One region of the Myxacorys sp. genome, then DNA from elsewhere that is predicted to be linked to it. Evidence: predicted binding sites of a transcription regulator. Region 1 holds the regulator's gene; each other region holds the start of a gene.
What was found. Region 1 encodes NtcA, which controls nitrogen genes in cyanobacteria. Its sites were predicted from a motif close to TTTGTANNNNNNNNTACAAA; they were not measured.
Positions count from the first base shown of each region.

Region 1 (8,049 bases):
AGTCAATTTTTGTAGTTCGGCTCTCCCGAACCGGGTTGTTCCTGTTCCCGAACAAGAAACCATACCCTTCAAATCGTTGCCTTACTAACACTTCTAAACGCAACTTAAATTTGAATTCTGATAGATAATTTTCAAACTACTGCCACTACCTGTAACGTAGGCAAGACAACGGCGCAAATCAGCGACGGCAGATAACCTTGAACTCAGCACCAGAAGTTTTCGTTAGTCTGCTGCATTTGGATTGTTGTGCTGCTTACGCTGTTATCATGTCAGTTTTTTCATTAGGCGATATTGGCTCAAAGTGTAGAACTATGATTTGCTCTGGACGCAATCCTAAAGACTCATAAGTACGTCCATTACGATCGCTGAATTCAACTTCAAATGCGGCACCTTCCGCTAGTGTCTCAACGACCGTTCCAACCTGTCCACACCACAAATTGTATTGAGGAAGGTCAACGATCAGGGCAACAACATCTAGCAACTTAACTGTATTATTCATCATGCTTATTACCTCTGTTGATTACAGAGGATAACAGGTCGTTAATTTTGGAAACTCTGAGCCATGCTCAATGATCCAGCCACTCCGAAGGGTTGCGCTTCTATTTTGCCATTCGATTATGAAGTCTAGGGTGTACCGTTGTCCAAACTTATCCCGTTTTCCCAACTGGGCTTCCTGAACTTTGGCGACCTCAAGGAGAATTTGACGTAATTCCTCAGCATTATCAGCCGTCATCCCAAGAATCGAGAAGAATAGCCGAGCTTTGTGCTTGCCGTCATCGTGTTCCAGATTAAGGCAGTAGTCGCGTAGTTTACGAATGTCAACAACTGCATTCTCTGCATTCGGAATCGGCATACAAAGCCTTCATGCTACGGATTATTCTTCGTTTGAACCCACCTTAATTAAGACCAAGGAACTTCAAAGACTGTTCTGATAGACCTAGCAATTTGCGATGAACTTGAACGCCAGCTACAGGAGCATTGAACGCTCACAAGTATGCTTTTGCTGCTCACCCTACCAAGAACTTGCGGCATAACGGCTGCGTTCAGCGGAGGTAGTAGCTTCTATATTTAGATTTAGACCAAAATCTTTCGTCCGCCGCTGCAACGCAATTGTTAGGCAGTAGCTACTAAATATACTCGACATCCAAGAAACGAGGCTCACGCTGTATAGCTCGCATTGAAGCCCAGTGCATTATCGATCGTCGTTCCTGAAATTGTTTTTGCTGCATTGCTTGCCAGGAAAAGTGCTGTTTGGGCAATATCCTCTGGCTCAATCGCTCCAGCATTGCCCAGTGGACTCACTGGATTAATTAGCGCGTCCTGTTGCGCTGGAGTGGAAACACCCATTGATCGCATCTGTCCCTCGCTACGATACATTGCCGTGTTGACTGCACCTGGCGCGATCGCGTTCACTGTGATGTTGTATTGCCCCAACTCTTGAGCGGCTTGCTTAGTCATCCCAATCACAGCCCACTTCGTCGATGTATAAGCACCGTTTCCAGCAAATCCAGCCCTGCCCCCCACAGATGCCATATTGATGATGCGTCCACCACCCCGCTGCTTGAGAAACGGAATGGCAGCTTTTGCTGTATTGAAAACCCCGTGAACATTGACATCGAATACATCGTGCCAGAGTTGAGGGGTGCCATCCTCAAAGCTGTGCCATGCCACATAACCTGCATTGGCAACGACAATATCAATGCCACCCAATTCGCGGTTCGTGCGTTCTGCCGCAGATTGCATTGCTGCTAGATCGCGAACATCCACCTGAATTAGCAGAACCTTTGTGCCGTATTGCTTGACAGAAGCAACGGCTGCATTGAACTCATCTCTGTTGGCAACACGATAACCCTGTGAAGAGTTCAAACGAGAAGGCTCGGCAATATCCAACATGGCAACATCGGCACCATTCATTGCGAAAACTTCTGAAATTGCCCGTCCAATCCCTCGTGCCGCTCCAGTAACGAATGCGACCTTTCCAGACAAAGGAAGTGTGCTGGAGGGCTGAGGCTGTGCATCAGGCTGAGCGGGAGCCTGTGCTGTTGCTTGTTGGGTTCGTAAAGGGGATAGTCCTGCTCCTAGTGTCATTCCAGTTGCAGCCAAGGCAGCACCTTTGATTAATCCACGACGTGAACGATTTAGCTTCTTCATTAGTTCGCTTCTCCTAAACTCTGAGAACAGCTTATCGAAACAGCCGTGTCGAAAAATTGTAAAATCTTGCTTAGCTTGCGACCTGCTTGAGGAAGCTTTTAGGTGGAATGCCGACGACTCGCTTAAAGGCTTTGGTAAAATGCGCTTGGTCGTAGAAGCCTACCTGCAACCCAATATCGGTTAAATCGGGTTTACCCGCAATCGCAATCAGCTTCTTGGCACGCTCGACTCGGTTTTGCAATAGATATTGATGTGGGGAAAGTCCCAACGAATTTTTGAACAGACGCGCAAAGTGAAATGCGCTCAGGTTCATTTGTTTGGCTAAGTCAACGAGACTCAACTCCTCGCTTAGATGTTCATGAACGTATTCAATAATCTGCTTTAGCTGCTGTGACGAAAGCTTTCCAGAAGCTTTACGCAGTTTTTGAGGGCAGCTGCTGTGATGCTCAATCAGATGAAGGGCAAAGGCGACCGCAAGCGATTCACCGTAAAGCGTGCCACAGTAGCTTCCAGAAGCTAATTCTGCTTTAAAGCGATGAGTAAAATCAGCAATTGTTGTATCAGCTTCACCTCGACGGGTTAGAAAACCAATGTTTTCTGAGGCACCCGTATCTTGAAACGCTTGGCGAACAAATTGAGAGTCAAGGGCGATCGCCAAAAATTCAAAGTTTCCCCACCATCGAGGAAAGTTGATATCGCCGTGTGTCTGTAAGCAAAAATCACCTGGATTCAAAGTCGTTTGTCGCCAATGCCTGCCCTCTTTCCATTCGTAGTGAACAGGTTGACCAATGTTGACCGCCAAACGATGTCCATCGATATAGTGTTCGGGTAGTTCAAATGATGAAATTCGGTGAAATTCAACCGTGATTCCCTGCCAACCTGCATTCACGCTGGAAAATAACACACTTCCATCAGGAGCAGCCGGAAAGACATCTCCAGTTTGACTGTTAACGAGATGAATCCGGCTGTCTGACATTGGCAGTAAGAAGTGATTTTAAGTATATTTTGGACTGAAGTCACTCTACAGGCAACCTTCTGATTACTGTCCCTACATAGAACGAGAAGCTGCCTAACGTTCGCAATCACCGGACACAGATAACCTTTGCAACTTACCGATCAATTGACATTGTTCCAGTGCATTGAGATTGTTAGCTTGTGTCGCCACACCAGCACACTCTACTTTATTGATGATTTGTTGCAAGCTTCTGTAAAGTATCAAATGCTTCGTGCAAGCCTACATTGTGTGAGCGTCGATATTCTCTAATCGCATCTATACGTTGTTCACTGAGCCACATCTTGATAATTTCGGCATCCGAAAGTATTGTCACCTTTAAAGACTCGATGATAGCTCCTCGTGCAATTAAATCCTGCTTCTCCGCCTCTGAAAGCCCCCAAGCTTCTCCCAACCTTGCTTTTTCAACGTTAGCGCCTTGGAAAAGACAAGCATTTCTGAAATGGACTTTCTTCAGTTTTGTTTCAAACAGGTTTGCACCAGTGAGGTCAACATCCCAAATATCAGCTTCACTCAAATTTGCGTTTTCTAGATTTGCTCCTCTCAAATTAGCTTGTCCTAAATATGTTCTTCGCAAGTCGGCTCCCTTGAAGTTAGCTCCACTTAAATTCGCTCTTCTCAAATCTGCCCCTTGTAGATTTGCTCCTCGCAAATTGGCATTGCTTAAATTTGCATAATTCAGACTAGCCACTTTGAGACTTGCAGCTCTTAAATTCACACCCGCCATATCAGCAAAATATAGCTTAGCTCGATCAAGAATTGCTTTCTTTAAAATCTGCCCACTCAAATCTGCCTTATCTATAGCGATACCGTGAAAATCGCGTTCTCCAGAACCGTATAGTTCCAATAGCCTCTTTGTGTCCATGCCTTGTTTCTCACATACCAGTTGAAGAATTGAAAACATTCAACATCAACAGATATCTCTAAACTACCCTCACCACCTATGACATAAACAAGCTAACTACTATTTAGACTGAAAATTTCTGCCTAAGACCCTATTTTGAGGTACTTATCCCGACACCACTTCTGCATAATATCCTTCGACTGGAGATGCAGGAGCTAATGCTGAGTGTTTTCTCCTAAGAAAAGTCCGTTTCTTGCAAACTCAGATTCTTATTGAAGTGATTGGACTAATGCAGAGATGGAACTACGATCGCTCCCACCCAAAAAACCAAAAGAGACGCCTTACCTTTTCTCAAACCGCTTTTCATTTATAGATAAGGTCGCGACCTTTTTGTTAAACCTCTGGAGGTTATCTATCAACGGAGCTAGATCCATCATGATTGTCGCGACCTTTTTCTCAAACCTCTGGAGCTAATCTATCAACGGAGCTAGGTTGATTGATTAAGTCGCGACCTTTTTGTTAAACCCCTGGAGGTCATCTATGGATCAAGCTCCGTTTGGCTCAAACCTCGCGACTTTTGCCCCAAACGTCCCGTGGGGCTGAAAAATACTTTGGGAATTCACGGTTGACCCTGCCTTTGCACTACCAACGATCGCTAAAATTTCCTTACATTCACGGTGAACAGTGAGTTTGTCCGTCGTTACGGTGAGAGCATTCTTTACTCAGAAAAAAGAGATGTCTCGACCCAAACGAAACTCATCTACCTTGTCAAACTCAGAGCGGCAAATGGAATCGTTGCAGTCCATCGATCGCTTTCTTGACTTTGGTAACGGAGTGACTGTGCAAGCTTATGCCGACCTGATTGATCAAATGCGTCAGAAACTTGCTACCTACAACATCCTGCTGTCGCAAGTAGACGATGCTCAACGAGAAGTTGAACTGATGGAGCAATCTTTACAGGACCTGTCCAAGCGGTTGATGACGAATGTGGTTGCTCGCTATGGCGAAGACAGCCGAGAATATCGGATGGCAGGAGGAAAGCAACGAGCGAAGGGGCAGAGAACTTCATCACGCAACGTTCCTACCGTTCCGACCAGTGTCAGTGAGATGAAGACCAAGCTGCCTGCTGCGAAAAATGGAGCTAGTGCAAAAGCAGCCGTTGAATGATTAGAGTGGAAGTATGTGCGATCGCATCGCTTCAACGTGCGATCGCACATACTTCTGGAACTTATCCAAACCGAAATCTACCTCTTCACTGCCAGGTGCAGATCAGGACTCCCTCTCTCCAGTCCGCTTTGCGCTAGCATGCGGTCAAAATGATTGACTAATCTCCTCAAACAGCGTTCAATACGAGTCAATCTTTTGTTGAGGAAATAACAGAGATTTTCTAAAATTCTTAAAATATAAGCAGAAATGTATAACGAGGCACAAAACCTGCGTTTGCAGTCAGTTTAAGTGTTCTAAAGTCATCAATTGTCTACAAAGACTTCGCTTACAATGCTTCGCCTCAATAGAACAATTTTCTAAAGGGGTTTTAATAGAAAATTTTGCTCACCTGTGAGTCTAATAGTTGCTAAAAGAACGTCTGAGTGACGATAAAGGGAAGAAATGATAGTGACCAAAGAGAGACCGCTTGCATCGTTATTTCGCCAAATCGGTGGAGGGGCATACCCCCCCGTTGTAGAAACATTTGAGCGTGGCAAAACTATTTTCTTTCCGGGTGATCCGGCGGAGCGAGTTTACTTCTTGCAGAAAGGAGCCGTCAAGCTCTCGCGCGTGTACGAGGCAGGCGAGGAAATCACAGTGGCCCTGCTGAGAGAGAACAGCGTGTTTGGGGTGCTGTCCCTGATTACGGGTCAACGCGCCGATCGCTTCTATCATGCCGTGGCGTTCACTCCAGCAGAGTTGCTATCAGTGCCCATCGAGCAGGTCGAGAAAGCCCTGAAAGACAACCCAGACCTCTCAATGATGCTGCTGAAAGGACTGTCATCTCGCATTCTACAAACCGAGATGATGATCGAAACGTTGGCACACCGAGATATGGGATCGCGGTTGGTCAGCTTTTTGTTGATTCTCTGCCGCGATTTTGGTGTACCGTCTCAAGAAGGGATCACGATTGATCTCAAACTGTCGCATCAAGCGATCGCAGAAGCGATCGGCTCCACTCGCGTGACCGTCACCCGCTTATTAGGAGATTTGCGGCAAGATAACATGATCTCGATTCACAAGAAAAAGATCACCGTTCACAATCCGGTCACGTTAAGCCAGCAGTTTACTTAAACTTTCTCTGCCCTCGCTCCAAATCACACATTTTCTTCGCAGCAGACATATCCGTTCCGCAGGCATAATAGATGCGGAGTCCTGCTTGTCGAGTGAACTAAGCCGAGCGTTTTGGAGCATCAATGTCCGACATAGGGCTAATTCTGATTTTTGCAGTTTTGATTTTGGGCGGGCTGATCGCAACCGTTGGCGATCGCATCGGCACCAAAGTTGGAAAGGCGCGGCTTAGCTTGTTTAATCTGCGGCCTAAGCGCACGGCAACAGTCGTGACCATCTTGACCGGAACGTTAATTTCCGCCTCGACGTTTGGCATCTTGTTTGCGAGTAGCCGCCAGTTTCGTGACATGCTGCTCGATTTCAACGACTTGCAAAAGAAAGTCCGGGAGCAAAATCGAGCCTTACGGCAAAACTCAGATGATCTAAAAATTACCAATCAACAGAAGAGTAAGGTCGAGGATGAACTTGAGCGCACCCGCGCCCAGCGGACACAAGCGGAAGGGCAACTCAATCGCATTAATGAATCTCTGAAGCAGTCCCTTGAAAAGCAGAGACAGACCAACGAGCAGCTCAGAACGGCTGAGGCGCAGCGGGATGTGATTCGCGGTCAACTCAATGCCGTCTCTGCGCAGGCTGAAACGCTGCGATCGGAGATTAACCAGTTGCAGGGCGAGCAAAAAACTCTGATTGCTCAACGCGATGCCGTCAAAGCGCAAATTGCCGAGCGCGATAGCCAAATTGCGGAGCGGACGAGCGAGCTTCAGAGGCGCGATCGCGAAATTGCTGAGCGCGATCGCGTGATTGCCCAGCGCGAAATTCAACTTCGACAACTGGCATCTCAACAAGCGCTCTTAGCCGAAGCGGTTCAGCAGTCTGAGCAAGAAGCCCAACTGATTCGCGGCGGATATTTGGCAATTCTGCGGAACCAGGTGCTATCGGCGGGCGTGCTGCGCGTAGTTGATCCGGCTGCTGCCAAAGCCGCCGTCGATCGCTTGCTAAAAGAAGCAAATCGAGCGGCGTGGCAGTTGATTCAACCTGGTTCCACGACGGAAGAGCAGATCGTTCTGATTAAGACCGCCGATGTGGAGCGTCTGATTAAAACGATTAATGATGGTCAAGACTACGTGGTGAGGATCGCGGCGGACGCTAACTATGTCCGGGGCGAACGGCGACCTGTTTCTGTCTTTGCCAGTGCTGTTCCAAATCGGGTCGTGTTTTTAGAGGGGGATGTGGTGGCGTCTAAGTCCATTGAACCCTCAAAGCTGACGCCTGATCAGTTCCAGCAAAGCATCGAGCAACTGCTCGCCTTCTCCAATTTCCGCGCGAAACGGGCAGGCGTAATCAACGATAGCGTTCAGATTGAAAACCTAGAGTCGTTATCAGGCTTTATAGAGCAACTGCGCCAATTTCAGACTCCGGTAGAACTCCGGGCAGTGGCATCCGATGTAACGTACACAGTAGGACCGCTCAAAATAGGATTAGTGGTGATTCAAAACGGTCAAGTGGTACTGAAAACGTCGTAGTCATGGACAGTGTAGTCATGGACAGTTGGAAAGCGATGGAGAAGGGAGAACAGACGGGGCTGGATCAACCTGTGATTTTGGGGTTTGATCCGGGGCGGCAGAAGTGCGGGTTGGCGGTGATGGGCGTTGATCGGCGGCTGTATTATCACGAGGTCGTCACGGCAGAAGGTGCGATCGCCACGATCAAATCGCTGCGTCAACGGTTTCCGATTTCGCTCTTGGTGATGGGGGATCAAACCTCT
Region 1 is NZ_JCACCM010000149.1:121,750-129,798, forward strand. It holds gene AC5I6P_RS20765 (DUF4926 domain-containing protein) at 254-502, opposite strand; gene AC5I6P_RS20770 (DUF6883 domain-containing protein) at 521-853, opposite strand; gene AC5I6P_RS20775 (SDR family NAD(P)-dependent oxidoreductase) at 1,159-2,151, opposite strand; gene AC5I6P_RS20780 (helix-turn-helix domain-containing protein) at 2,222-3,127, opposite strand; gene AC5I6P_RS20785 (pentapeptide repeat-containing protein) at 3,333-4,067, opposite strand; gene AC5I6P_RS20790 (hypothetical protein) at 4,743-5,174, shown strand; gene ntcA (global nitrogen regulator NtcA) at 5,616-6,287, shown strand; gene AC5I6P_RS20800 (DUF3084 domain-containing protein) at 6,410-7,807, shown strand; gene AC5I6P_RS20805 (pre-16S rRNA-processing nuclease YqgF) at 7,825-8,049, shown strand, end outside.

Region 2 (8,049 bases), on a different contig from region 1:
ACGATCGCCGTACTCCGATCCTGGCTTTGTAAAAAACTTTCCCGCCATGCCTTTGTCCTACAACAGCACTTAAATTAAGTAACAGATTCAAGTTCTGAACGAATCCCCACTTTGATAGAGTGGCACTATTCTTCCTCTTCCTCATTGGCTGGGTAGACAAAACCCTGTGCCCGTCCTGTTAGGATGGATTTCCCAAGGGAGAGCGCCCGCTGAGCCTGAAGAGTAGCTTTGTGCTTCCAGGTGGCTTTACGCTTATCTCGCTTTGATTTTGATGTTTTCTTCTTAGGAACTGCCATGACTTCGCCTGCGATCGTAATGTAGACAACCTTCCTATTCTACGGCATTATTTCCTGCTGAGCGATCTGTGCATTAAGCTTCAGATGGGTTAACCGCGTGCAGACCGCATTCTTTCTTGGTCGCCTCTTCCCACCACCAGCGTCCTTCTCGTTCGTGCTGATTGGGAAGAACAGCGCGGGTACAGGGTTCGCAGCCAATGCTGATGAATCCGCGCTCGTGGAGAGGGTTGTAAGGTACGTCATACGAGCGGATATACATCCAGACATCTGCTGATGACCAACTGGAGAGGGGGTTGAATTTGATTAAGTTGTGATCATCACTGGAAAACGCTGTATCGACTTGTACAACTGGAACGCTCGCACGCGTCGATGGACTCTGATCTTTGCGCTGTCCAGTAATCCAGGCATCTAGGGTTGAAAGCTTGCGCCGCAGGGGAGCGACTTTACGAATGCCGCAGCATTCTTGATGCCCGTCTTCGTAGAAGCTAAAGAGTCCTTTGGCATTAACCATGGCTTCGAGTCGAGCCGCATCGGGAGTCATAATGTCGATCGCAATGCCGTAATGCTTTCTGACGCGATCGATAAACTGATAGGTTTCTGCGTGCAAGCGTCCAGTGTCAAGGCTGAAGACTTTAATGTCTTTTCTGATTTTGTGAGCCATGTCGATCAAGACAACATCTTCCGCTCCACTAAAAGAGATGGCAATGTTATCAAACTGACTCAAGGCACATTCGAGAATTTTTTGCGGACTTTGGCTTTCAAGTTCCGCATCGAGGCTAGGAATATCAAGTCCGCTTGTAGGTTGTGCGGTAACTTGTACCATAATGTGTTCTCTCCCAAAGAGGATCGGCTGAATTGCATTCTCTATTCTATCTGCCTTGGGGTCTATCTGCCTTGGCGGAGCGACGCCTACGACAATCCTGTGATAGCAATTCTGTGATAGTTCAGAAGGATAGGTAACACGTTTCGCGACAGTTTCATGGCTTGTTTTGACATGCCTGTTTTGAGCTGAGCTAGAAAAGGCGTTCAGAGTCCTATATTCCTATCCTATATTCCTATATTCCTATCCTATATTCCTATATTCCTATCCTATATATAGACGGTTAACGCGGACGGTTCGATCCTGTCTTACAATAGGTGTCTGTCTTATCCAAAGATCATCCTGCCGTGGTTCTCAGCCTCGACTCTCAGCATTTGGCGAGCATTCAAGCTCATGCCAACCGCACCTATCCCGAAGAGTGCTGTGGTTTGCTGTTGGGCACGAGTGACCCCACTGGGAAAACCGTCATGGAAGTTCGAGCGACGAACAACATTTGGAGAGAGGAAGCCCAGTCTGACCTGACGAAGAAGCGCCGTTATTTGATTCCACCCGAAGCAATGCTGGTGGCAATGAAATACGGACGGACTCTTGGTTTAGATATCATCGGTATTTATCACTCTCATCCTGATTGTCTGGCTGAACCCTCGGAGTACGATCGCGCCGCTGCTTGGCAGCACTATTCATATCTGATCGTCTCTGTACCCCAAGGCAAAGCAGGCGATGTCCGTAGCTGGAGCCTCAACGATCAACAGGTTTTTCACGAAGAGGACGTGTTGATTCTCCAAGACAGTCCCTAGCACTCTGTTCATCTCAGCAAACGCACCATGCTAAATCCCAATCTGGATGATATCCAGTTAACTCAAGACGATATTGCGCGCTATTCGCGCCATTTGATTTTGCCGGAAGTTGGCGTTGAGGGTCAAAAACGGCTCAAAGCTGCCAGTATCTTGTGTGTCGGAACCGGAGGACTCGGTTCTCCACTGTTGGTCTATCTAGCAGCAGCGGGGATCGGGCGGCTCGGAATTGTCGATTTTGATATTGTTGATAGCTCTAATCTGCAACGTCAAATCATTCATGGAACGTCTTGGGTCGGTAAACCTAAGATCGAGTCTGCTAAAAACCGAATTCTAGAAATCAATCCTCACTGTCAAGTCGATCTCTACGAAACGAGTTTTAGATCTGACAACGCTTTAGAGATTGCTGAACCCTACGATATTGTGATTGATGGAACGGATAACTTTCCCACTCGATATCTAGTCAATGATGCCTGTGTCATGCTGGGCAAACCCAACGTGTACGGTTCTATTTTCCGATTTGAAGGACAGGCAACGGTCTTCAACTACGAGGGCGGACCCAACTATCGCGATTTGTACCCAGAACCCCCGCCACCCGGACTGGTTCCTTCTTGTGCAGAAGGGGGCGTTTTGGGTGTGCTGTGCGGCATTATCGGCACGATTCAAGCGACCGAGGCGATTAAAATTATTTTGGGAGCTGGAAACACTCTCAGCGGGCGACTGTTGCTCTACAATGCGCTGGAGATGAAATTCCGAGAGCTAAAATTGCGTCCCAATCCAGAGCGTCCGGTGATCGAAAAGTTGATCGATTATGAGGAGTTCTGTGGCATTCCTCAAGCGAAAGCGGCTGAAGAACAGGAGCGTAAAAACGTGCAAGAAATGTCTGCAACTGAGTTGAAACAGCTAATTGATAGTGGCGCGATCGGCAGTGAATATGTGCTGCTCGATGTCCGCAATCCAAACGAAGTCGAGATTGCTAAAATTCCAGGTTCTGTCTTGGTTCCACTCCCTGATATTGAAAACGGATCAGGCGTTGAAAAAGTCAAAGAATTGCTCAACGGCCATAAGCTAATCGCTCACTGCAAAATGGGCGGGCGATCGGCGAAAGCGTTGGCGATTCTTAAAGAAGCCGGAATTGAAGGCACAAACGTAACGGGCGGCATTACGGCTTGGAGTCGCGATGTTGATCCTTCTGTACCCGAATACTAAACTTAGCCCAAATCCTAAAACTACTTTGTGATTCACGATTCGTAATTCAGAATTGAGGTAAGGTCTCAATTGTGAATTACGAATTTTTTTAGTTGGGGCAGGGTATGAATGCGTTTCGAGTCGGAGTCGCAGGTCCAGTTGGTTCAGGAAAAACCGCTTTAGTGGATGCGTTGTGCAAAGCGATGCGATCGCGCTATAGCATTGCGGTGGTGACAAACGATATTTACACCCAAGAAGACGCACAGTATCTCGTGCGATCGCAGGCATTAGAGCGCGATCGCATCATTGGCGTTGAGACAGGCGGCTGTCCCCACACCGCGATCCGAGAAGACGCTTCAATGAATTTAGCGGCGATCGATGACCTCGAAGGGCGGTTTCAAACCCTCAACTTAATTCTGGTTGAAAGCGGAGGGGATAACTTGGCCGCAACCTTTAGCCCAGAACTTGTAGATCTCAATATTTATGTGATCGATGTTGCAGGAGGCGACAAGATTCCGCGCAAAGGTGGGCCAGGAATCACAAAATCCGATTTGCTCGTGATTAATAAAATCGATCTCGCGCCCTATGTTGGGGCAGATTTGTCTGTGATGCAGCGTGACGCCCAAAAAATGCGAGGCAGCAAACCGTTTGTCTTTACAAACCTCAAAACTGGGGACGGGCTTAATACAATAATTCATTTCTTAGAAACCCACTCAGGACTGATTTTAGAACCAGAGAGCATCGGCTAAACAGTAGTTTGTAATTTTCAATACATTTTCCCGGCGAAGCGAAGCCCTAATATCTCAGAGTTATCACTGAGTCTGCTTTAGCTATTGATCAAAACACGTCTGAAGAGGACTAGAACGCGGGTCTAATTTGCCCAGTTGAAGCGATCATTCGCCCTACAAAGCAAGTGTTCTCTGCCTCGGATTGCTTGATTCGCAATCGAGCGCGGCGCACCCTCCCGAAAGAACCGCTCAGCCGTGATGACGAATAGATAGCTTGAAGAGTCGGATTGAGTTAAGCGCACTATTCCCGTGGAGAGCAACACTAGATATGACAAAATCGTTCGGTCGGCGTGAATTTATGATTCTAGGCTCCACTGCCGCTGGGAGCATTCTTCTCAAAGCCTGTGGGAGCGATCCTTCCACAACGGCTAGTCCTGGAGCGTCGCCTGCTGCTTCGACCGCTGCCTCCACATCAGCGTCGGGCAACACCGTTAAGGTGGGAATTTTACACTCGCTGAGCGGCACGATGGCGATTAGCGAAAAGAGCGTCGTTGATGCCGAGAACCTGGCGATCGAAGAAATCAACCAAGCGGGAGGCGTTCTCGGTAAGCAAATCGAAGCGATTATCGAAGATGGCAACTCCGACTGGCCCACCTTCGCTGAGAAGGCGAAAAAACTGATCGATCAAGACAAAGTGGCAACGGTGTTTGGTTGCTGGACATCGGCAAGCCGCAAAGCCGTCTTGCCTGTGTTTGAGTCAAAGAACAGCCTGCTATGGTATCCGGTGCAGTATGAAGGGCAAGAATGCTCGAAAAATGTCTTCTACACGGGTGCAGCGCCGAACCAACAGATCGAGCCTTCGGTCGATTGGCTGCTAGAGAACAAAGGCAAAGAATTCTTCCTAGTCGGCTCAGATTATGTCTTCCCTCGCACCGCCAACACCATTATCAAAGCGCAGTTAGCGGCAAAAGGTGGTAAGACGGTTGGCGAAGACTACGTTCCGCTCGGCAGCACAGAAGTCAAATCGGTGATTCAAAAGATCAAGCAGGCGTTGCCGAATGGCGGCGTGATCTACAACAGCTTGAACGGTGATAGCAACGTTGCGTTCTTTAAAGAACTGCAAGCATCTGGTTTAGGCCCTGATAAATATCCGTCGATGTCGGTCAGTATTGCCGAAGAAGAAGTCAAAGCGATCGGGGTGGATTATCTCCAAGGGCACTACGCCGCGTGGAACTATTTTCAAACGGTCAATTCGCCTGCTAGTACGAAGTTTGTGGAGGCATTCAAGGCGAAGTATGGCAGCGATCGCGTGGTTAACGATCCGATGGAAGCCGCTTACATCATGGTGTATCTGTGGAAGCAATCGGTTGAGAAGGCGGGAACGTATGAGGATCTAGAAAAGGTGAAAACCGCCGCTTACGGTCAGACCTTCGATGCGCCACAAGGCAAGATCACGATGAATTCAAACCATCACTTGTCTAAGTTCGTTCGCATTGGCGAAGTGGGTGAGGACTCGCTGTTTAAGATTGTCTACGAAACCAAGGAAGCGGTGAAGCCCGTGCCGTGGAATCAGTTTGTAACCGATACGAAAGGATTTGCGTGCGACTGGTCTGATCCAGCTAAAGGCGGTAAGTACAAGACGACGTAAGAAGAAGGGACGCCTTTCAGCGTCCCTTATCCATCTTTAGGAAAGCCTTATGCTATCAGGACTACTAGACGGAATTTTTAGCGGCATCAGCCTCGGATCAGTGCTGTTACTTGCCGCGTTGGGTCTTGCGATCGTATTCGGACTCATGGGTGTGATCAATATGGCACACGGTGAGTTGATGATGCTGGGCGCATATACCACCTACATGGTGCAGAATGCGCTGAAAGGAACACCTCTGTTTGGCATCTACATTTTTATTGCGCTGATCGCCGCGTTTATCGTAACGGCGATCTTTGGCTTGGTTTTAGAGCGAGGCGTCATTCGCTATCTCTATGGGCGACCGCTCGAAACGTTGCTGGCCACTTGGGGCGTCAGCTTGATTTTGCAGCAGCTTGTCCGCAGCGTCAGTTGGCAACTTGTGACGATCGTGGCTCTATTTTGCCTGCTGTTCTTTGGAGCGATGTGGATCGTCGCCCGTCGCACTGATTTTGAGCGGGCACGCGGTTGGTTTCTAGCGATCATGATTCCGCTATCGGCAGCCGCTGCGATCGCGACGGGTAACGTTCTCGGCACACTCTACAAACCTGCTTTTACAAAACTGTGGTTTGACGCCCGCAATGTGGACGTAACCGCGCCGAAATGGTTAAGAGGGGGATTTCCCATCGCGGGAACGCAGTTTTCCTACGCTCGCATTTTTATTATTGTGCTGACGATCGCGTGTGTCGTCGGAGTGTATTGGTTTTTAAACAACACGCCGTGGGGTTTACGAATTCGCGCTGTGACGCAGAATCGCACTATGAGTGCTTGTCTTGGCATTCCCACTAAGAAAGTCGATGCGCTGACGTTTGCCTTGGGGTCTGGATTGGCAGGACTGGCAGGCTGTGCGGTGAGTTTGCTCGGATCAGTTGGACCGAATACAGGACAGAACTATATCGTAGACACCTTCATGGTGGTGGTCGTGGGCGGTGTTGGGAAACTGGCAGGCAGCATTATTGCCGCTCTTGCGATCGGCACCGCCAACTATCTGATCGGCTCGAACACGCTGGTTGATCTGACTGCCCCGATTAAGCCGCTGTCAGACACATTTGCCTTCTTTTCAACCATTAGCATGGCGAAGGTATTGGTGTTCGCGTTGATTATTGCGTTTCTACAGTTTCGTCCTGGTGGGCTGTTCCCGCAAAAAGGACGAACAGTGGATGCTTAAACTGATAGTCGTAATTTAGAACGGTGCTAAGTTGAGTCGCGGTTTGCGCCACTCGCTACAGTTTGATGATCCTAGCTCACAGAAGCTTAGAGGCAGGCTCCCTTCAGTTGTTGGAGATAAATCAGTGGATGCACTCATACAATCTAAATCCAAAGCTCGACAGAGGCTTTTGATCGAAGCAGGCATCGTCGCCGCGATCGCACTGCTGCTGCTGTTCGTGATTCCACCGATTTTAGTTGGTTCGGGTCAAGGATTTCGCGTGAATCTGCTGGGGAGATACTTAGCCCTGGCGATCGCAGCACTAGGCATTGACCTGATTTGGGGATTCACCGGAATTCTGAGTTTAGGTCAAGGCGTTTTCTTTGCCCTCGGCGGCTATAGCTTGGCGATGTTTCTGCTGTTGCAGCTTCCCGATGGTCAATTGCCCGACTTCTTCTCGCCCTACGGCGTGACAGAGCTGCCATGGTTGTGGCAGCCGTTTTATTCGCTGCCGTTTACCCTATTTGCGATCGTCTTTATTCCGACGATCGTGGCCGCGACTCTCGGCTATCTCGTGTTCCGAAACCGAATCCGAGGCGTTTATTTCTCGATTTTGACTCAGGCCGCGCTGATCGTATTCTTCAACTTCTTTAATGGTCAGCAGAAATTGATCAACGGAACCAACGGTCTGAAAACGGACACCGCTACCATTTTTGGGCAGACCGTAAGTTCACCCCCAGTTCAAGCATTTCTCTATACACTGACTATTTTGCTGCTCGTGGGCGGCTACGCCCTCAGCCGCTGGCTCACAAGTGGACGTTCCGGACGGCTACTCGTGGCCGTGCGAGACGATGAAGCCCGAATGCGGTTTTCAGGCTACGATCCCACGATGTTTAAGGTGTTGGTGTTTGCCATTTCTGCCGGACTTGCCGGAATTGCGGGCGCACTCTACACCGTGCAGTCGGGCATTATTACCCCGCAAGCGATGAATATTGCCTTCTCGATCGAGATGGTGATTTGGGTGGCTGTCGGCGGACGCGCCACGATCGTTGGTGCCATTCTTGGCACACTGATTGTCAATTTTGCCAAAAGTATCTTGAGCGAAAGGTTTCCGCAATTTTGGTACTTTTTCCAAGGCGGACTGTTTCTGATCGTTGTGACGGTGTTACCCGGCGGCATCCTTGGCTGGCTGCGAGAGGATGGCGTCCGGCTCGTGCGATCGCAGATCAACAAGCGGCGTCCGCTCCAAACCTATCCCAGTTTAGAAGAAGACCCAGGCGTGCAGTATGAGCGAAAAAATCTTGCAAATCGAGAATCTGACGGTTGATTTCGATGGCTTTCGGGCACTCAACAACCTTAACTTCAGTTTAGACACAGGCGAGCTACGGGTGA
Region 2 is NZ_JCACCM010000087.1:122,843-130,891, reverse strand. It holds gene AC5I6P_RS09890 (sulfite oxidase-like oxidoreductase) at 1-48, opposite strand, end outside; gene rpmF (50S ribosomal protein L32) at 126-296, opposite strand; gene AC5I6P_RS09880 (phosphoadenylyl-sulfate reductase) at 370-1,119, opposite strand; gene AC5I6P_RS09875 (M67 family metallopeptidase) at 1,434-1,913, shown strand; gene moeB (molybdopterin-synthase adenylyltransferase MoeB) at 1,941-3,119, shown strand; gene ureG (urease accessory protein UreG) at 3,224-3,847, shown strand; gene urtA (urea ABC transporter substrate-binding protein) at 4,155-5,474, shown strand; gene urtB (urea ABC transporter permease subunit UrtB) at 5,524-6,678, shown strand; gene urtC (urea ABC transporter permease subunit UrtC) at 6,803-7,984, shown strand; gene urtD (urea ABC transporter ATP-binding protein UrtD) at 7,944-8,049, shown strand, end outside.
Region 2: urtA (urea ABC transporter substrate-binding protein) is a predicted target of NtcA. The motif match lies at 3,855-3,874, and genes of this name have one in related genera.

Region 3 (8,049 bases), on a different contig from region 1:
TTCAGTGAATAGATATCTACCAATTTTTTATTTCTCTACCAGGAAAAGTAACGCTTTATCACGGTCAGGCACAGCAGAATCATAAATCGAGTCTGTAGTCATAATAATTTAGTATTCATTGTTAGGGCGAGTTATGCGACTGAGAGTTCTAGGAGCTATTGGGATCAGTGTGATGATGGCACTGCCTGCTCAAGCACAAGTTACAGAAGTGCAGGTAGGACGAGCGGTAGAAGCCCTTCGCCAAGCCTCAAAGCCAGATAAACCAACTCCCAATTTATATAGTGATTGGCAGGTTGAACCCGCTAACATCGGTCGGTGGTCAAGGCTATGCACAGGACGAGAAGTGACGCCGCTCCAGTTTCAAAATAGTCCTGCAACGGCGCGATCATTAGTGACATGCGTTGTCCGCGATGTGCTGAAGCAGGAATACAAGGCGAGCCGCAATAATGAATTGCTGGCAGTTCAGCGCTTAGCAGCGTGGTGGTTGACGGGTAATTCTAATCGATACAATAGCCCTGAAGCGTCGCCCTATGTCAAGAAGGTGAGTAGTGCTTACCAGTCCATAGGGCCGATCGCGGCTGTTCGCAGCCCAGAAACTCCTGCCAAGCCAACCAGTCCAGCCGCGCCCACAACTCCTGCCCAAGCGCCGAAGGTTACACCAGGAAAGCAGACAACGTTCTACGATCGCTACATGCAAGCGGGCTATGCTGCCACCCAGAAGAAGGACATGCAGACTGCCATGCTCTACTTCAAACGAGCCTTAGATGAGCGTCCCCAAGATACCTTTGCATCTCAAGCAATTCGGAACTTGGAGGCAGCTAGTAAGCCCAACCGAGCCACAAATCCTACCCCTGCCAAGACTGATCCTGTGAAACGCTAAACCCGCCGTGACTGCGTTTAGATTCTGTTGCCTTTCCACACTGACTATATTTTTGCCTGAGAGATTGATCTATGAATCCGTTCTTGAAATTTCTGGTCGCAGGCGCATTTCTAGCCTACAGTCCTTCTGCGCTAGCCGTAGAGTGGACTAAAATTACTGAGAATTCTGTTAACGATAAGTTCTTTGTCGATGTCAGTTCGATTCAGCGTAACGATCCGTATGTTTGGTACTGGGAGTATCGAGAGTTTCCAGGGCCTAACAATGCGCTGTTAGACACGACGGTAGAGCAGCCCATTTACGGAGCGGTTATGCGTTGGTCAGTCGATTGTACGAGTAAGACGCAGCGGCTGCGAAAGGTGAATGCCTACACCAAAAATCGGCAGTTGATCCAAAAGTTTGATTATGGGGATAGTGGCATGCTCAGCCAGCCTAAACGGGGAAGCAGCGCATTTACAGTAGTAAATTATGTCTGTAGCCCAGAAACGAACGCTGCTCAAGCTAAGCCAGCTCAACCTCAGTAAGCCTGTTTAAAACTCAACCTTTTTAGAAGAATGGGGAAGATGAACACTTCATCTTCCCCATTCTTCTTCTGCTTAACCACGATTGCGCTCTAACAGAAGCATCATCAACAAGCTGAGCAAAACTTGAGGTTCTTCATCATGGCCCAGTTGATCGACCTGCTGAATGGAGAACACTCTTGATAAGAACGTGGGCTTTTTAGAAAGCCGCATCACGGTTCTGCCATCCGGGCGATTCACTAAATAGGTTGGGTTAAAGAAATACCCAGTAAACATTCCAATCACAGGAACCTCTGCAAACAGGGTATCTACTACTTTGACCCAAGGATTTTCTTCTTGAATGGTAAAAGCGACGGTTCCGCCGTCTAAAACATCATAGTGAGTTCGCCAGAGCGATCGCATTCCTTGCCGTTTGACCGCACCCAAGGTTTTGCCGTTGGCATCTGAGAAGTGGTAGCAGGCGGAGAAGTCAATAATGCGATCGGCTTTGATCTCATAGACAAGAGTGCTACGCTGGCTGTCTGAAAAAACGTGAATGGCTTCTTTCAGTTTGAACAGTTTTTGGCGAACGTATAAAACAACGTTGCCTTGAGCATCTTTTACTGAAATCTGGGGGGCTAATGCCCAAAATTTGAATGTGAGTTCCAAGGGATACTGCATACTGTTGTGGAGTAAAGATCTGCATTCAGTAATTCCCAAGGTAGGAGATCTGGGAACAGCAGAAGATAGGGTAGATGATCGGTTCAAGTTCCTAAACAGGATTCATCAAACAGGCAATAAAAAAGACGCAGGTACTAAAAACCGCGTCCGTTTGTAAGATTGTGAACAAAAGCAGGATGCTATTCGTGTGAGACGGACAACATAACTTTGAAAACAAGTTAGTTATCGTAGGTACTTCGCCTCAGCTTCAAGCATTTTTAGCAAGTTCTCGTCCCCTCTAGCTCTTGCAGCTTCCATACGGCGCTGAAGATTTTTTTGAAGATTTTCGCGATGGATATTCGCAACTTCTGTAGAATTAAAACGATTTCTGTTCATTGTAAACATTCCTAAAGGTAAAGGTGTGCATGCTCTTAATTCAATACTAGCATTTTAGGATCAAACGGTAGTTTAAGCTACCAAAGTTTACAGTTAACCTTATTTTTACTTCGGAAATAAAATCTGATTGAAACGGCTAAGAACGAAGCTATATATGATTCTTACTCTTTTGACCGACTTTGGATTAAGCGATAGTTATGTGGGGGTTATGAAGGGCACGATCGCGGGCATCAACCCGGCACTTCATGTGATCGATCTGACTCATCAGATCCCGCCTCAAGATATTGCTATGGCACGATTTCAGTTGATGAGCGCCTATCCTTACTTTCCGTCGGGGACAGTGCATGTAGCGGTGGTTGATCCTGGGGTGGGCAGTTCGCGGCGATCCATCGCGATTCAGTGTGAGTCTGGATTTTTAGTTGGGGCGGACAATGGTTTGTTTAGCGGGGTGTTGAGTCAGACAAGCGCGATCGCGGCTGTGGAGTTGACGAATTCTAACTATTGGCGCACTTCCACTCCAAGCAACACATTTCATGGGCGGGATATTTTTGCTCCGGTGGGCGCTCATTTAGCAAGCGGAGTGGCGATCGAAGAATTGGGAGATGCGATCGCGATCGATACTCTAGTCCAGCTTCCAATTCCAGAGGTGGTTTCGACACCAATGGGAGTGCAAGGCGTGGTGCAAGCGATCGATCACTTTGGCAATCTGATTACAACGATTGAAGGACAGCACGTTCGCGATCGCAACTGGTCGGTTGAGTGTAATCTCAAGCGGTATCCCGGTCAGCAAACTTACGCAGATGCGGCTCCGGGAGAGATGATTGGACTAGTTGGCAGTCACGGCTGGGTTGAGATCGCCGTGAATCGGGGTCATGCTCAAGCTCAGTTAGGTCTAGTCGTAGGTAGTCCAGTCAGAGTTAGGTTCGCTTAGCGACGGATTTGACCAATGGTTCGAAGGCGGGAATGAGGTCAGCATAGCTAACGACCAGTGTGGGATACGATCGCTGGGTGTAGTCTTTGCCGACCGTCAGCGGAAAGGTTGGCTCTGATTCTAAAGAGTACCAAACTGCCCCCGCCGCTTGCACAATCACCCACACGGCGGCAATGTCCCAAATCTTTGGAGTGGCTTCGACGCTGCCGAGCGTGACGCCTGCCCCTACAGAGAGCAGATTGTAGGTGGCAACACCCAGAATGCGAATTTTGGCAGGAAACGGATTCTTGAGAATGCTGACGCTGCGAGCGCAGATGTTAAAGAATTCGTTGTTAGATAGGGTGGCTCGGCTTGCTTGAATCGGCGTGTTGTTGAGAAATGCACCCGACGGCATCTCTAAGTCTGACTTGCCTTGCCAGAAACCATGAAACGCTTGTTGGAGCGGCGGCAGGTAAACGTAGCCAAAGACGGGCGTGCCGCGATAGAGCAAGCCCAAGGAAATTCCCCAAAGGGGTAAGCCGCGGGCAAAGTTGGTGGTGCCGTCTATGGGATCGATGATCCAGCACCATTCGGTGTCGGGGAAAATGTGTTCGACTTCTTCACTCAAGACGCCATGATCGGGAAAGGCTTGTGCGATCGCATTCCGTAATTCTGCATCTGCCCACTGGTCGGATTGGGTGACTAAGCTACCGTCGTCCTTTTCGGATGCGATCGCGTGTCCAAAGTCTTGAAGGAGCTGAGCGCCGACACGCTGAGTGGTGGATTCGGCGAAGGATTTAACAGTCGTCCAAAAATCGGGCATGAAGGGGATGGAAGATGGGGGGTAAGCGATGATGAACCTCTGCAACGCTCGTGATCAGGAATAGCGGCTTGAGGTTCTGACATCAGTAATCATAGTGTATCGAGCCTCGTCGGTTTGTGGAGGATTGAGTGTGAAGGATTACGCTAGGTTGGTCGAGATTCAGCTTTCGAGCGTGAATTTCTGTGGGCTAGTTGAGGAAGGTAAACCTTTAATGACAAAGGTTGAAGGTTCAAGCGCGAAGGTTTGAACTTCAAGCGTGAATGTCTGGGCTTCAAGCGTGAAGGTTTGAGCTTCAGCGTTGAATGTTTAAGCTTCAGCGTTGAATGTTTAAGCTTCAAGCGTGAATGTCTAAGGTTCAACGTTGAATGTCTGAGGTTCAAGCGTGAAGGTTTGAACTTCAGCGTCGAATGTCTGAGCTTCAGCGTTGAATGTCTGAGCTTCAAGCGCGAATGTCTGAGGTTCAACGCTGAATGTCTAAGCATCATTGCTGAACCTTAATCCATAGCCGCGCTAGTTTGACGAGAGAGCAGGTGCAGGCGCAGATTTGGCAGGCTTACTCCGAAAGGCTTTGAATAAGTTGCCGAGTTGTTCTGAAATAGTTTTCAAACCGGGGGTTTTCTTGGCGGCTGTCTTGATGTAGTCATAGACCGTTAAGCTGCTGCTCATCGCTTCGCTGCCGACCGCTAGAAGAGTATCATCGACTTGCTCAGTCAGTTGAGTGAGCAGCATGAGGAGTTCGCTGAGGTCAGTGGCGAGTTGATAGTCGTTGGAAAACCCTTGCAGGTCAAAACTAGCCGGAAGAATGTTGGGATTGCTTTGAGCCGCTGAGAGACTGTTTTGCACAAAGGCAAGGCGTTTGTCGCCCATTTTGTAGAGACGTTGGCGATCGTCAGCACTGAGGGTAATGAGGAAGGGCATCTTTTGTTGAATCAGTGCGATCGCTTGCTTAATGGCTTGACGATCAGAGTCGCTCAGCGTGGTGTTGATGTCTGTGTAAGGCATGGGTAAATCTTTTAATCATGGATTATGAGATGCGTTGAGGGGGTTAGTGTAGAATTCCCGGCGGGCAAAGGGCAGGAACATTACGGCCACTTTCGAGTCCAACGGTAGAGAAGAGCAGGTATAAAATGAATCTTGCATTCGATTCTTTGCATGGCAGCCTGCTCTGAAGCAAAGTCCGAGCTAAGCAGGAAAAACCTGTCTCAACAAACGACAATCGTTTCCTTGCTCTCCTCAACAAACTTGAGGTAACCAATCTTCGAGAGAGTTGCTGGTGAAATGGCAGTGCATCGAATCAGAACTGCTAATACACGCCTTGATTTCTCTAGCTTTTGTCAGGAATGCTTAGAGTTGCTATTGATGTAATAGATTAAACCTCTGCGATCGCTAGACTACCCAAAGCAGCTTAATCAGCATAGTGCGGATCAAACATGAAAGATTCCAAAGAACTTTTTGACTACTGGCACGAACAAGTGCGGCTTAAAAACTTTGATCTCATTGGTGATTCACAGCCTGTGCCGACTCAGGACTTACGGCATAACTGTACAAATTACGACGAATTGCGGCATCTGCGTGAAGTGCTGCTACTAGATGAAGAAGAGAGAAGCAAAGTCATTGCCGTAATCAAATATCAATGTACGGCGCAAGTGTTGCAGCGCCGGGTCGGACTCCTACGGGAAAAGACAGACCAGCAAGAGGAAGCTTACCAAGACCTAGAGCAAAAGCAGTCTCGTTTTCTACAACTCCTTCGCGTTTTGCAGCAAAAACTACTCGGCAAAGATCAAGAACTTGCGAAGCTACAAAATCGCATCACTGGGCTAAAGACTGAAAATGAAGCCCTCAGAGCCGAAGCTGAAAACACTAAAGCTTATGCGGAATTGCTCCAAGAGCTTGAATCACTAAGAAAACAGTACGAGAGCGAGAAAAAGAAAAGAGAAGCACTCGGTCGAAATAATCAGCGTTTGGGAGGACAAGTCTCTCATGCCAAACGAAATAAACAGAAACTCGACGAAGCAAGAGCGGCTCTTGCAGAATGTCAACGGCAACTCACGAACCTAGCCCAAGACAATCAGCGTCTTCAGCACGAAAACCAATTGCTGCTTGCCAAACTAGAAGAGGTTCAGCAATTTCTTAAACAGAACAGTCATGAGAGCCGCAACCATGAAACTTCATGAACTGAAAACTCAAGTGTTTGAGTTGGCTGAGGTAGAAACAACTCAACAACTCAAGGCGAAATGTGCAGCCCTGCGATCGCTAGATATGCGCTACACAGCTTCTTGGGAAAAGGCGCTAACCGTTCTCAAACCCTCTGACTCTGAGTTTCAAGCTTGGCTCGACAACCCTCCCGAAGAGTACCGCGAAGTGTTTGCTGAGATTGACACAACGGCTAAACAGTTTGATCAAGTGTTGACTCAGGCGCGGCAATTAGGACAAGACATCAACGCGATCGCGGAGAGTCTTGAAGAATCTGTTGCTGACTTAGAAGCCGAAGCAGAACAGTTGCAGCAAGAAATAGAGGTCGGTCGCCGAGTTGCTAAGCAAGCGGAGCGAAACTAGAGGACAAAATCCGCCTCTTTAACAGTCCGTACTGCTTCGATCAAAATGACGTTAGGAGATGCAGTCCGCTTGCAGCACAATCACACTTTCACTTTCAAATGCTGAGCAGTCCTTGATTCGCGTTGTCAATGCAGGGACTTTTCCTTGCTGCAAACTTGTTAACGCCTGATCAAAAGCTGGCTGAAAACTTTGAAGCCATGTCTTGTCCGTCAAATACTGAGGCATAAACGCCGCGCGATCGAGCAACCAAAAATCAACGCCATACTTGCGGATCACTTGCTGCACGGAGGCTAAGTTTTGGCTGTACTGAGCCTGAATTAACTCAATGCTGCGCTGACGAATTTGGCGATAGTAGCCGAGATGAAACGGAAGCGCATATTCTTTCCCAACCAAAACAGGTCGTTGAGCAAACGTTGGAATATTGTTTGCCTCATCCGAGAGCGTTGCAATCAGGCTATCTTGAGGCTGTTGCTGTAGAAACTCGTAGAGTGCCGCCTCGCCTGACACACGATAGTTCGTCGCTGGAAAATTTCGCGTCACCGTCGGAAACAGAAAGAAGACTGCCCCAACAGCGATCGTCAACGTGAGTTTCCAGACCACCGATTTCCAGCGACCAGACCTCGCGAGTTCTGCACACGCGAGCAGCATTGCATCTAGCAAGACGGTCAGCACAATGCCCGATGCGATCGCTAAAACAATGCGCCACGTATGAGTCGTGTATCGAGTTGGAAAAAATAGCCTCAGCAACAAGGCATGAGCCGCTAAAAACAGTCCCAAAGAAACTAGCGCCGTTTGAGCGAGAACGACGACTTCACCTTTAAGCTGTTTGACCAATGGAAAACGTGACGATCGCGACACGATCGGTAACGCTAACCCAACCCAGATCAGCGGCGGCAACAGTGGCGGTAAGATGCCGCTATGTTGTCCGGTCAGCCAGAACCTCCAGGGGTTGGGATCAAAATAAGGATGTCGTCCACCCGGATAAAGTTCTGGCATCGTCAACGCTTCAGCCTTAGTTACAAGCGGAGCAAACTCAGAGGAAGAAACCGCATAGGGCAGGAGTGCCAAACACGCCAATCCTGCTGCCACTCCAAACCGTAGAATGTGTCCCGGCTGAAACCGAGGTCGCCAACGTTGCCAGTTCCACAACCGCAGAAACAAAACTGCGATCGTAATGAACACCAACGGCGGATAAATGAAAGCTTGCAGCGCGATCGTGATCATCACACCCAGCCGGACACGGCGCAGCAAATAATATAAAAACGCCAGAAACAGCGGATACACAAACGATCTCGGAGTCGAAGAACTCAAATCATCTCTAAACCAC
Region 3 is NZ_JCACCM010000161.1:1,081-9,129, forward strand. It holds gene AC5I6P_RS21820 (hypothetical protein) at 134-880, shown strand; gene AC5I6P_RS21825 (surface-adhesin E family protein) at 952-1,401, shown strand; gene AC5I6P_RS21830 (LURP-one-related family protein) at 1,474-2,058, opposite strand; gene pirA (arginine synthesis PII-interacting regulator PirA) at 2,281-2,442, opposite strand; gene AC5I6P_RS21840 (SAM hydrolase/SAM-dependent halogenase family protein) at 2,588-3,364, shown strand; gene AC5I6P_RS21845 (inositol monophosphatase family protein) at 3,351-4,166, opposite strand; gene AC5I6P_RS21850 (hypothetical protein) at 4,677-5,168, opposite strand; gene AC5I6P_RS21855 (hypothetical protein) at 5,597-6,340, shown strand; gene AC5I6P_RS21860 (hypothetical protein) at 6,327-6,722, shown strand; gene AC5I6P_RS21865 (hypothetical protein) at 6,774-8,049, opposite strand, start outside.
Region 3: pirA (arginine synthesis PII-interacting regulator PirA) is a predicted target of NtcA. The motif match lies at 2,498-2,517, and genes of this name have one in related genera.

Region 4 (8,049 bases), on a different contig from region 1:
AGTCAAACGGCAAATCTCCTCGCTTGCGAACGATGTAAACCAGAAGCAAAGGAATGCAGTAGTAGGACAACCCAATGAGAGCATCTGAGATAAGGTTGAGCCAAACCAGTCCAGTTTTCCAGAGGTAACAATGACGATGGGGAATAAAGGGACTTGAACTTAGAAGGGTTCTTAAGAGGTTAAGCATGGTGATTTCTTGAGACGCAATAACCCCTGAAAGATTGTTATATTTTGAAAGGTTTTTATATAAAGCAGTAGATGGGTAATTTCTCTACGGCTTCTGCCACAACTACAGCTTTTGACCCAACTTCAGACAGGTGCTAAGAAGAACTGCGACACAGTATTCCCCAAAATTGCGTTAATCTGATCGGTGAAATTGCGTTAAAAGCGTTCTACACAAAATCGAGCAACACAGTAGAAAAGCCTTGTTGGGCTTGGCTTCTCATCCTGTTTTCAAAACGGATTTAATGATACTTTTCTATAAGTAAAAATCAACTTGACTGAATACAATCGAGCTAAATCTAGCTTTTCTACCCTTTCGTTCTCAATAGCCGTTACTATTACACATAGAGCTTAAGGAACAAGCGTACTTATGTCCCAAAGTGTCGTTCCTGACCCAAACATCGCACCAGATATCAGCCGTCTGGTGATCGAAGATGCTGCGCCCGTGGATAATTTGATTTCCGAAAAGCAGCAGCGGTTACTGACTGAAGTGCTCTACAGCAATGATGTTTTTGAGTCGCGATCGTTCTTAGTCGCCGCGAACGTCGGTGTGTTTTATGCCGTTCGTCAGCCTCCCCTGGTTCCCGATGTATTTCTCAGCTTAGATGTCGAGGTTCCTCAAGACTGGCGTGAGAAGAAAAATCGCACCTATTTTGTCTGGGAGTTTGGTAAGTCACCCGATGTCGCAATTGAGATTGTTTCTAACAAAGAAGGCAATGAACTCGGCAGTAAGCTAACAAACTATGCCCGAATGGGTGTCATTTATTATGCGGTGTTTGATCCACTAGAGCAACTTGGAGGAAACCTCCTGACTGTATTTGAACTGCGTGCTAATCGGTATCAGGAGAAATCTGATGCTTGGTTTGACGAAATTGGCATTGGTTTAACGCTGTGGGATGGCACGTTTGAAGGAAAGCGCGCTCGCTGGTTGCGATGGTGCAATCGTACGGGTGCAATCATTCCCACTGGATTTGAACGTGCCGAACAAGAACGCCAGCGCGCTGAACAAGCTGAAGCTAGAGCAGGACGACTTGCAGAACGCTTAAGAGGTTTAGGTATCGACCCAAATGCGGAGGACTAGATGGCACGAACGCCAACTATTACCTACGATCGCGGCACTTTGATTCTCCACCCACCTCCCAAGGGCAAGATTTGGGTGGATTTTGCAACGTGGGACGATCGGATCGAAAAGTTTCGCGTCCCTGCTCATCAATACCGTCGGTTGGTGCTGGCATTACGGGCAGAAGGGACGGAGTTAACCGACAAAGCGAAAGGATTTCAAGAAATTGATCTCGTTTCCACCTTGGCAATGGAGCCGTACCTTCACCAAAAAGAAGCCTTGGAAGCTTGGAAGAATGCGGGTCGAGCGGGCGTAGTGGTGCTGCCAACCGCTGCCGGAAAAACGTATCTGGCGCAACTGGCGATGCAGGACACAAAGCGCAGCACCCTAATTATGGTTCCAACGCTAGATTTGATGCATCAATGGTACGCGCAGTTAGTGACCACGTTTCCCGATGTAGAAATTGGATTGTTGGGAGGTGGATCGCGCGATCGCACTCCTATTTTAGTCGCGACTTACGATAGTGCCGCGATTAATGCTGAAACGTTGGGCAATCAGTACGGACTGCTCGTGTTTGATGAGTGTCACCATTTGCCGAGTGACTTTAATCGGGTCATTGCTGAGTATGCGATCGCTCCTTATCGATTAGGACTGAGTGCAACACCAGAGCGAACCGATGGTAAACACGAAGATCTGAAAATTCTAATTGGTGAAGAAGTTTATCGTAAAACAGCAGAAGAGTTATCTGGATCGGCGCTAGCAAAACATGATGTAGAACAGATTAAAGTAACGCTATCGATTGAAGAACGTGAACGCTACGATCGACTGATTCACATCAGAAACGCATTCTTAAAAGAAGCCAATCTGTATCTCAGCAGCGCTCAAGGCTGGCAACGATTTGTAGCGGCAAGTGCCAGGTCGAAAGCGGGACGAAAGGCGATGTTAGCCCACCGAGAAGCCAAAGCGATCGCGTTTGGCACGGAAGGCAAACTGCGGGTTTTAGGCGAATTATTAGGGCGTCATTATCCGGAGCGCACGCTGATCTTCACTGACGATAACGCCACTGTTTATCGAATTTCTCAAGACTTTCTCATTCCTGCGATCACGCATCAAACTCCGGTGAAAGAGCGCCATGAGATTCTGACAAAATTTAAGCAAGGCGAGTACAAAACGCTGGTTGCTTCACGAGTTTTAAACGAAGGGGTAGACGTGCCCGATGCCAGCGTTGCGATCGTATTATCGGGTACAGGTTCAACTCGCGAATACATTCAGCGTTTGGGACGAATTTTACGTAAAGGCAAAGACCCAGCCAAACGAGCGCTGATGTATGAAGTGGTGGCGGAAGACACTAATGAAGAAGGGGTTTCGCGGCGGCGTAGAGGCGATACGGCGAAGAAATCTCCTCGGCAGTTAGAGTTAGTGCCGCCGCGACTGGCGTATCCAATTCCTCCCCCAGCAGTTCCTCGTGCTGCCGAAGCCGAAGAGGATGATAACTGGTAGAGAATAGGCGTTGTAGCCTGTTTGCAAGGAGCCTAACCAGCGATCGCAGAGTTGGGTTGAATATCGCTTGTAATCGTACTCAAACTTAAAACGTTAAACGCAACCTTAAACAAGTTAAAACGCGAACTGAAACTGATTGATGCATAGATCGGATGGGGATCATGCAGCTTTGCCATTACTGAGAGCAATATGTAGTGAATACTACAAATCTAATTGTGTGAGCTTCTAGGCTGGAGCAAGCAAAGCAATGTAGCGGAAAGAGTTCTCATATGGCTAAGCAAAATTTGGTTGTGATCGGAAACGGCATGGTGGGTCACAAGTTCCTAGACCGAATGATCGCCAAAGGAGCGACGCAGAATTGGAATTTAATCACCTTTTGCGAGGAGCCGCGAATTGCTTACGATCGTGTTAATCTCAGTGGGTTTTTTAATGGAAAAACGGAAGCTGATTTAACTCTAGTTGAGCCTGGGTTTTATCAGGACAATGGGGTGCAGATGTATGTGGGCGATCGCGCGATTAAGATTGATCGCGATCACAAGTGTGTCACTTCGGCTAACGGCATCACTATTAGCTATGACAAATTGGTGCTAGCGACGGGTTCATACCCCTTTGTCCCTCCAATTGAGGGCAAAGACGCCGAGGGAACGTTTGTCTATCGCACCATTTGTGATCTCGAAGCGATCGCTGCCTACGCAAAAACGTGTCGGGTTGGTGTCGTGATTGGCGGCGGCTTACTGGGGCTCGAATGCGCCAACGCCCTGAAGAATTTAGGGCTCGAAACGCATGTTGTCGAATTCATGCCACGTCTCATGCCGGTTCAAGTCGATGACGCGGGCGGACTCATTCTTAAACGTGAAATTGAAGCGATTGGGGTTAGCGTCCATACGCAAAAAACAACGACCAAGATTGTGAGTGAAAACGGTCGAGTGCATAAGATGACGTTTGCTGACGACACAGAATTGCAAACCGATATGATTGTATTTTCGGCGGGCATTCGTCCTCGCGATGACTTAGCGCGAGACTGTAATTTGATGATTGGCGACCGCGGTGGTATCGTGATTAACGAATCCTGTCAAACCTCTGATCCAGATATTTATGCGATCGGAGAATGTGCGCTTCACCAGAACCGGATTTATGGCTTAGTCAATCCAGGCTACGTCATGGCAGGAGTCGCGGCAGACAACATCTGTGGAGTGGACAGCAGCTTTGATGGAGCCGATATTTCTACCAAGCTCAAGCTATTAGGCGTAGACGTTGCGAGTTTTGGAGATGCCTTTGCCAAAACGCCTGGCGCTAGAGAACTGACCATTAGCGATGCCATTCAAGGCACCTACAAAAAACTGGTTGTAGACGAAACTGCAACTACGCTACTGGGTGGAATTCTGGTTGGTGATGCATCTGCGTATGGCAGTTTGCTACAACTGATGCACAACAAAACGACCCTACCACCACACCCAGAAGATCTGCTCTTGCCACCCCGTTCAGGAGGTGAGAATGCCTTGCTGCGAGTCGAGAATTTTCCCGATACGGCACAGATTTGCTCCTGTAACAACGTGAGCAAAAGCGATATTTGTAATGCCATTCGCGACAATGGGTTAACCGATTTAGCCAGCGTTAAGCAATGCACAAAAGCAGGAACAGGATGCGGTGGATGCGTTCCGTTAGTCACAGATTTGTTTAAGGCAGAGTTAAAGCAAGCCGGAATCGAAGTTAAAAATCATCTCTGCCAACACTTTGCTTACTCACGCCAAGAGTTATATCACTTGGTTCGATCATCTGTCTCATCGCTAGAGGAATCGCAACAGATTTATACCTTCGATCAATTGCTGCAACGCTACGGTCAAGGGAAAGGATGCGAGATTTGTAAGCCTGCGGCAGCGTCTATTTTAGCGTCGGTGTGGAACGAGTGCATTCTGAATCCGCCTCACGTCGGGCTACAAGATACCAACGATGCCTTTCTTGCTAACATCCAGCGAGATGGCACGTATTCTGTTGTCCCTCGTGTTCCGGGCGGCGAAATTACACCCGATCAACTGATCGTCTTAGGCGAAGTTGCCAAAGAATTCAACTTGTACTCCAAAATTACCGGCGGACAGCGAATCGATTTGTTTGGGGCAAGAGTCGATCAGCTTCCCCACATTTGGGCACGGTTGATCGAGGCAGGATTTGAGTCGGGACACGCTTACGGAAAAGCATTGCGAACGGTGAAATCGTGTGTTGGCAGTACGTGGTGTCGCTTTGGGGTGCAGGATTCAACCTCGCTCGCGATCGCGCTGGAGTTACGTTACCGAGGATTACGCGCCCCGCATAAACTCAAGAGTGCGGTTTCGGGTTGTACTCGTGAATGTGCAGAAGCTCAAAGCAAAGATTTTGGCATCATTGCTACCGAAAAAGGATGGAATCTTTACATCTGCGGCAATGGCGGCATGAAGCCCCAACACGCCCAACTACTAGCAGCAGATTTAGACAAGGAAACCCTGATTCGCTATATCGATCGATTCCTCATGTTCTACATCCGCACCGCGAATCGTCTCGAACGAACTGCGACTTGGTTTAACAAGTTAGAGGGCGGTATGGAGTATTTGCAGCAAGTCATCATTGAAGATTCGTTGGGCATTTGTGCAGAACTTGAGGCGGAAATGGCGCATCAAGTCGCGACTTACGATTGCGAATGGAAAGCCACGATTAACGATTCAACAAAGCTACAGCGCTTCCGTCACTTTGTGAATTCAGATCAGCGCGATCCAAATGTGATTCGGGTAGAAGAACGGGGTCAGTTGCGCCCCGCCTATGAGCATGAGCGGCAACTCTTAACGATTGGTCAGTCCTAAACTTTGGCCCTACCTATCGTCGCGCATCTCAAGCGATGTGTCCTGTTTTAGAACCGTTCTCTTAAACACGTTATCTCTCCTAAATTATGCAAGCCATCACCAATCAATCGACTGCAACGCGTTGGATTACTGTTTGTGCCTTGAATGACATTCTGCCGAATACAGGCGTTTGTGCTTTGGTGAATGACCAGCAAGTCGCAATTTTTCGGGTCGGAGAGGAAGACCTTTATGCGATCGCGAACTACGACCCGTTCAGCAGCGCCTATGTTTTGTCACGGGGAATTGTGGGCGATCGCAATGGCATTCCTAAAGTAGCTTCTCCGGTTTATAAGCAAAACTTTAATCTGGCTACTGGAGAGTGTTTAGATAACGCCGAAGTTCGTGTGCCTACGTTTTCAGTTCGTGTTGTGGATCAGCAGGTTCAAGTTGGGAGTACTCAACTCTAACTTTCGTGTAGAAATAGACCCTAAAGATTAGAGATTAGAGCTAGGTGCAGAAGAGCAGGTATTTCAGGATATCTGCTCTTTTCATCTTTTTAGACCAGAATCGCCGCTTCATCGACTGGTTAGCTGGCTGACTACGATGATTTCAGTTTAACTTCAAACTCCATTTTGGAACGGTAAAAGCAAACATCAAATTCAAGAAAGAAGTTTGTCTGACCCAAGATTAACGGTGTGTTTGGACGTTTCACCCATGCAAAGAGTAATTCAATTAGTGGAAATTCTCCGATTCGGACGGTTCCTTCGGAGTTGCGCTTTGCGCTAAGCGTCCCAAGTTCCACTCAACTGAAGACTGAGTTCGTAGGGTAAAACATTAACCGCAGCTCCGCTATACTACTAGCCCAATTGCTTCAACTCTCTGATCTTCTCGATGCAGCAATAACGGAAGTCTTGGCAGACTGTCAAACTCGTTTTGGGCTGGACTAGTGGTTAAATATTGGAGTCGCATATATCATTACTGATCCGCATCCGACTTACTTGAAGGCGTCCATCAACACTGCACCTGCCCCAAAGCAATTATAGGGAGTGGGTAAGTCTAGGTTTTGAAGGGTTCCAATGGCGCAATGTCTTCAGTCGTCTCCAAGGCCTCAACTAGAATCCGAATTAGTTTAAGCTTTTCTACTGCGGAGAACTGCCGCGCCGCAGGAAGTACTTCTGCAAATGCCATATCATAAAATCCTTATTTCTAGAATTTCATGCTTCTAGTTTACTCAATTCCAGATGAATCAAGCTCAGGGCGCATCATCAGATTGTAATTTACGAACAGCTAAGCTCGACTTTATCCAAATGCCGAAGCTCAGAAGCAGCAATGGTTCTGGCGTGTCAACTTGGCTCTAGACTTTTCCAGATATCGGCTAAACCGTAGACACCTCAGAAAGTTTGAGAGCCTGTCTGCAATCCAGACATCGCGGCAAATGCCTCTAATTTCGAATGGATAAAGTCGAGCTTAGTAAGGTGTGCCACAGCGAGCCTGTAGATCTGCTTCAGCCAACCCAAAGTTTTGCTGTCGGCATAGCAAAACTTGTGCGGTGCGCTGCTGCGCGTAAAGGCGATGGACAAACCAGCCAATGGGTGCTCCCGCAACCATACCAAGCACAAAACCTATGAGTAGACTGGAGAGCAGATTTTTTCGAGTAATCTTGCGTTCTGAATGCCGATGGGTAACCGGAGTTTCTTGCATTGGAGTAGCTGTCCAAATCTAGGGTATTACACCGTTAATTGAAGAAAAAAACCAAGTGTAGAGCATCCTTCTATCTACAGACATGTGTAGCGTTCCAAGGTAGATATGACAGTCATCAATAATCACTGATAATCACTGTTTATTCTGGATTAGTCTCGATACCGCATCACATAGTGCGGAGAGACATTCTTCCATTGATTGACCTGAAGCGATTAATTTGGCACAAGTCCAAAATATGACAGTGAAGGTGTCAGTCACTAGCAGGTTAGTGAGGGTAGTGAAAGGGTATTGAAATAGTTGCAGCGAATCTAAGTTAGTCTACTTTTCGATAGAGCTTATCTAGCGGCGATAACTCTTGGTAGCGAGCAGAATGCTCAGTGAACTTAATTGATTCTTGTCGCCCTAATCCTAAAATTCCGAATGAGCATAGACTGTCGTAGAAAAGATTGTGAACTCGCGTTTGCAGGGTTTGATTAAAGTAAATTAAAACATTGCGACAGCAGATGACGTTGAATTCGTTGAATGAACCATCTGTAACCAAATTGTGTTGTGCAAACACAATATTTCTTTTAAGTGATGCCCTAAGGATGGCTTCTTCATAAGCTGCCGTGTAGTATTCAGAAAACGATCGCACTCCCCCCGACTTTAGATAAAGTTGGGTATAGGCTTTCATCATCCGCAACGGGTACATTCCTTGTTTCGCGGTTTGCAGTACCTGTTCATTGGCGTCTGTGCCGTAAAGCCGACAGCGATCGT
Region 4 is NZ_JCACCM010000088.1:20,853-28,901, reverse strand. It holds gene AC5I6P_RS10470 (PAS domain-containing protein) at 1-187, opposite strand, end outside; gene AC5I6P_RS10465 (Uma2 family endonuclease) at 593-1,303, shown strand; gene AC5I6P_RS10460 (DEAD/DEAH box helicase) at 1,304-2,782, shown strand; gene nirB (nitrite reductase large subunit NirB) at 3,052-5,613, shown strand; gene nirD (nitrite reductase small subunit NirD) at 5,700-6,059, shown strand; gene AC5I6P_RS10445 (hypothetical protein) at 6,649-6,780, opposite strand; gene AC5I6P_RS10440 (hypothetical protein) at 7,060-7,293, opposite strand; gene AC5I6P_RS10435 (CheR family methyltransferase) at 7,607-8,049, opposite strand, start outside.
Region 4: nirB (nitrite reductase large subunit NirB) is a predicted target of NtcA. The motif match lies at 2,971-2,990, and genes of this name have one in related genera.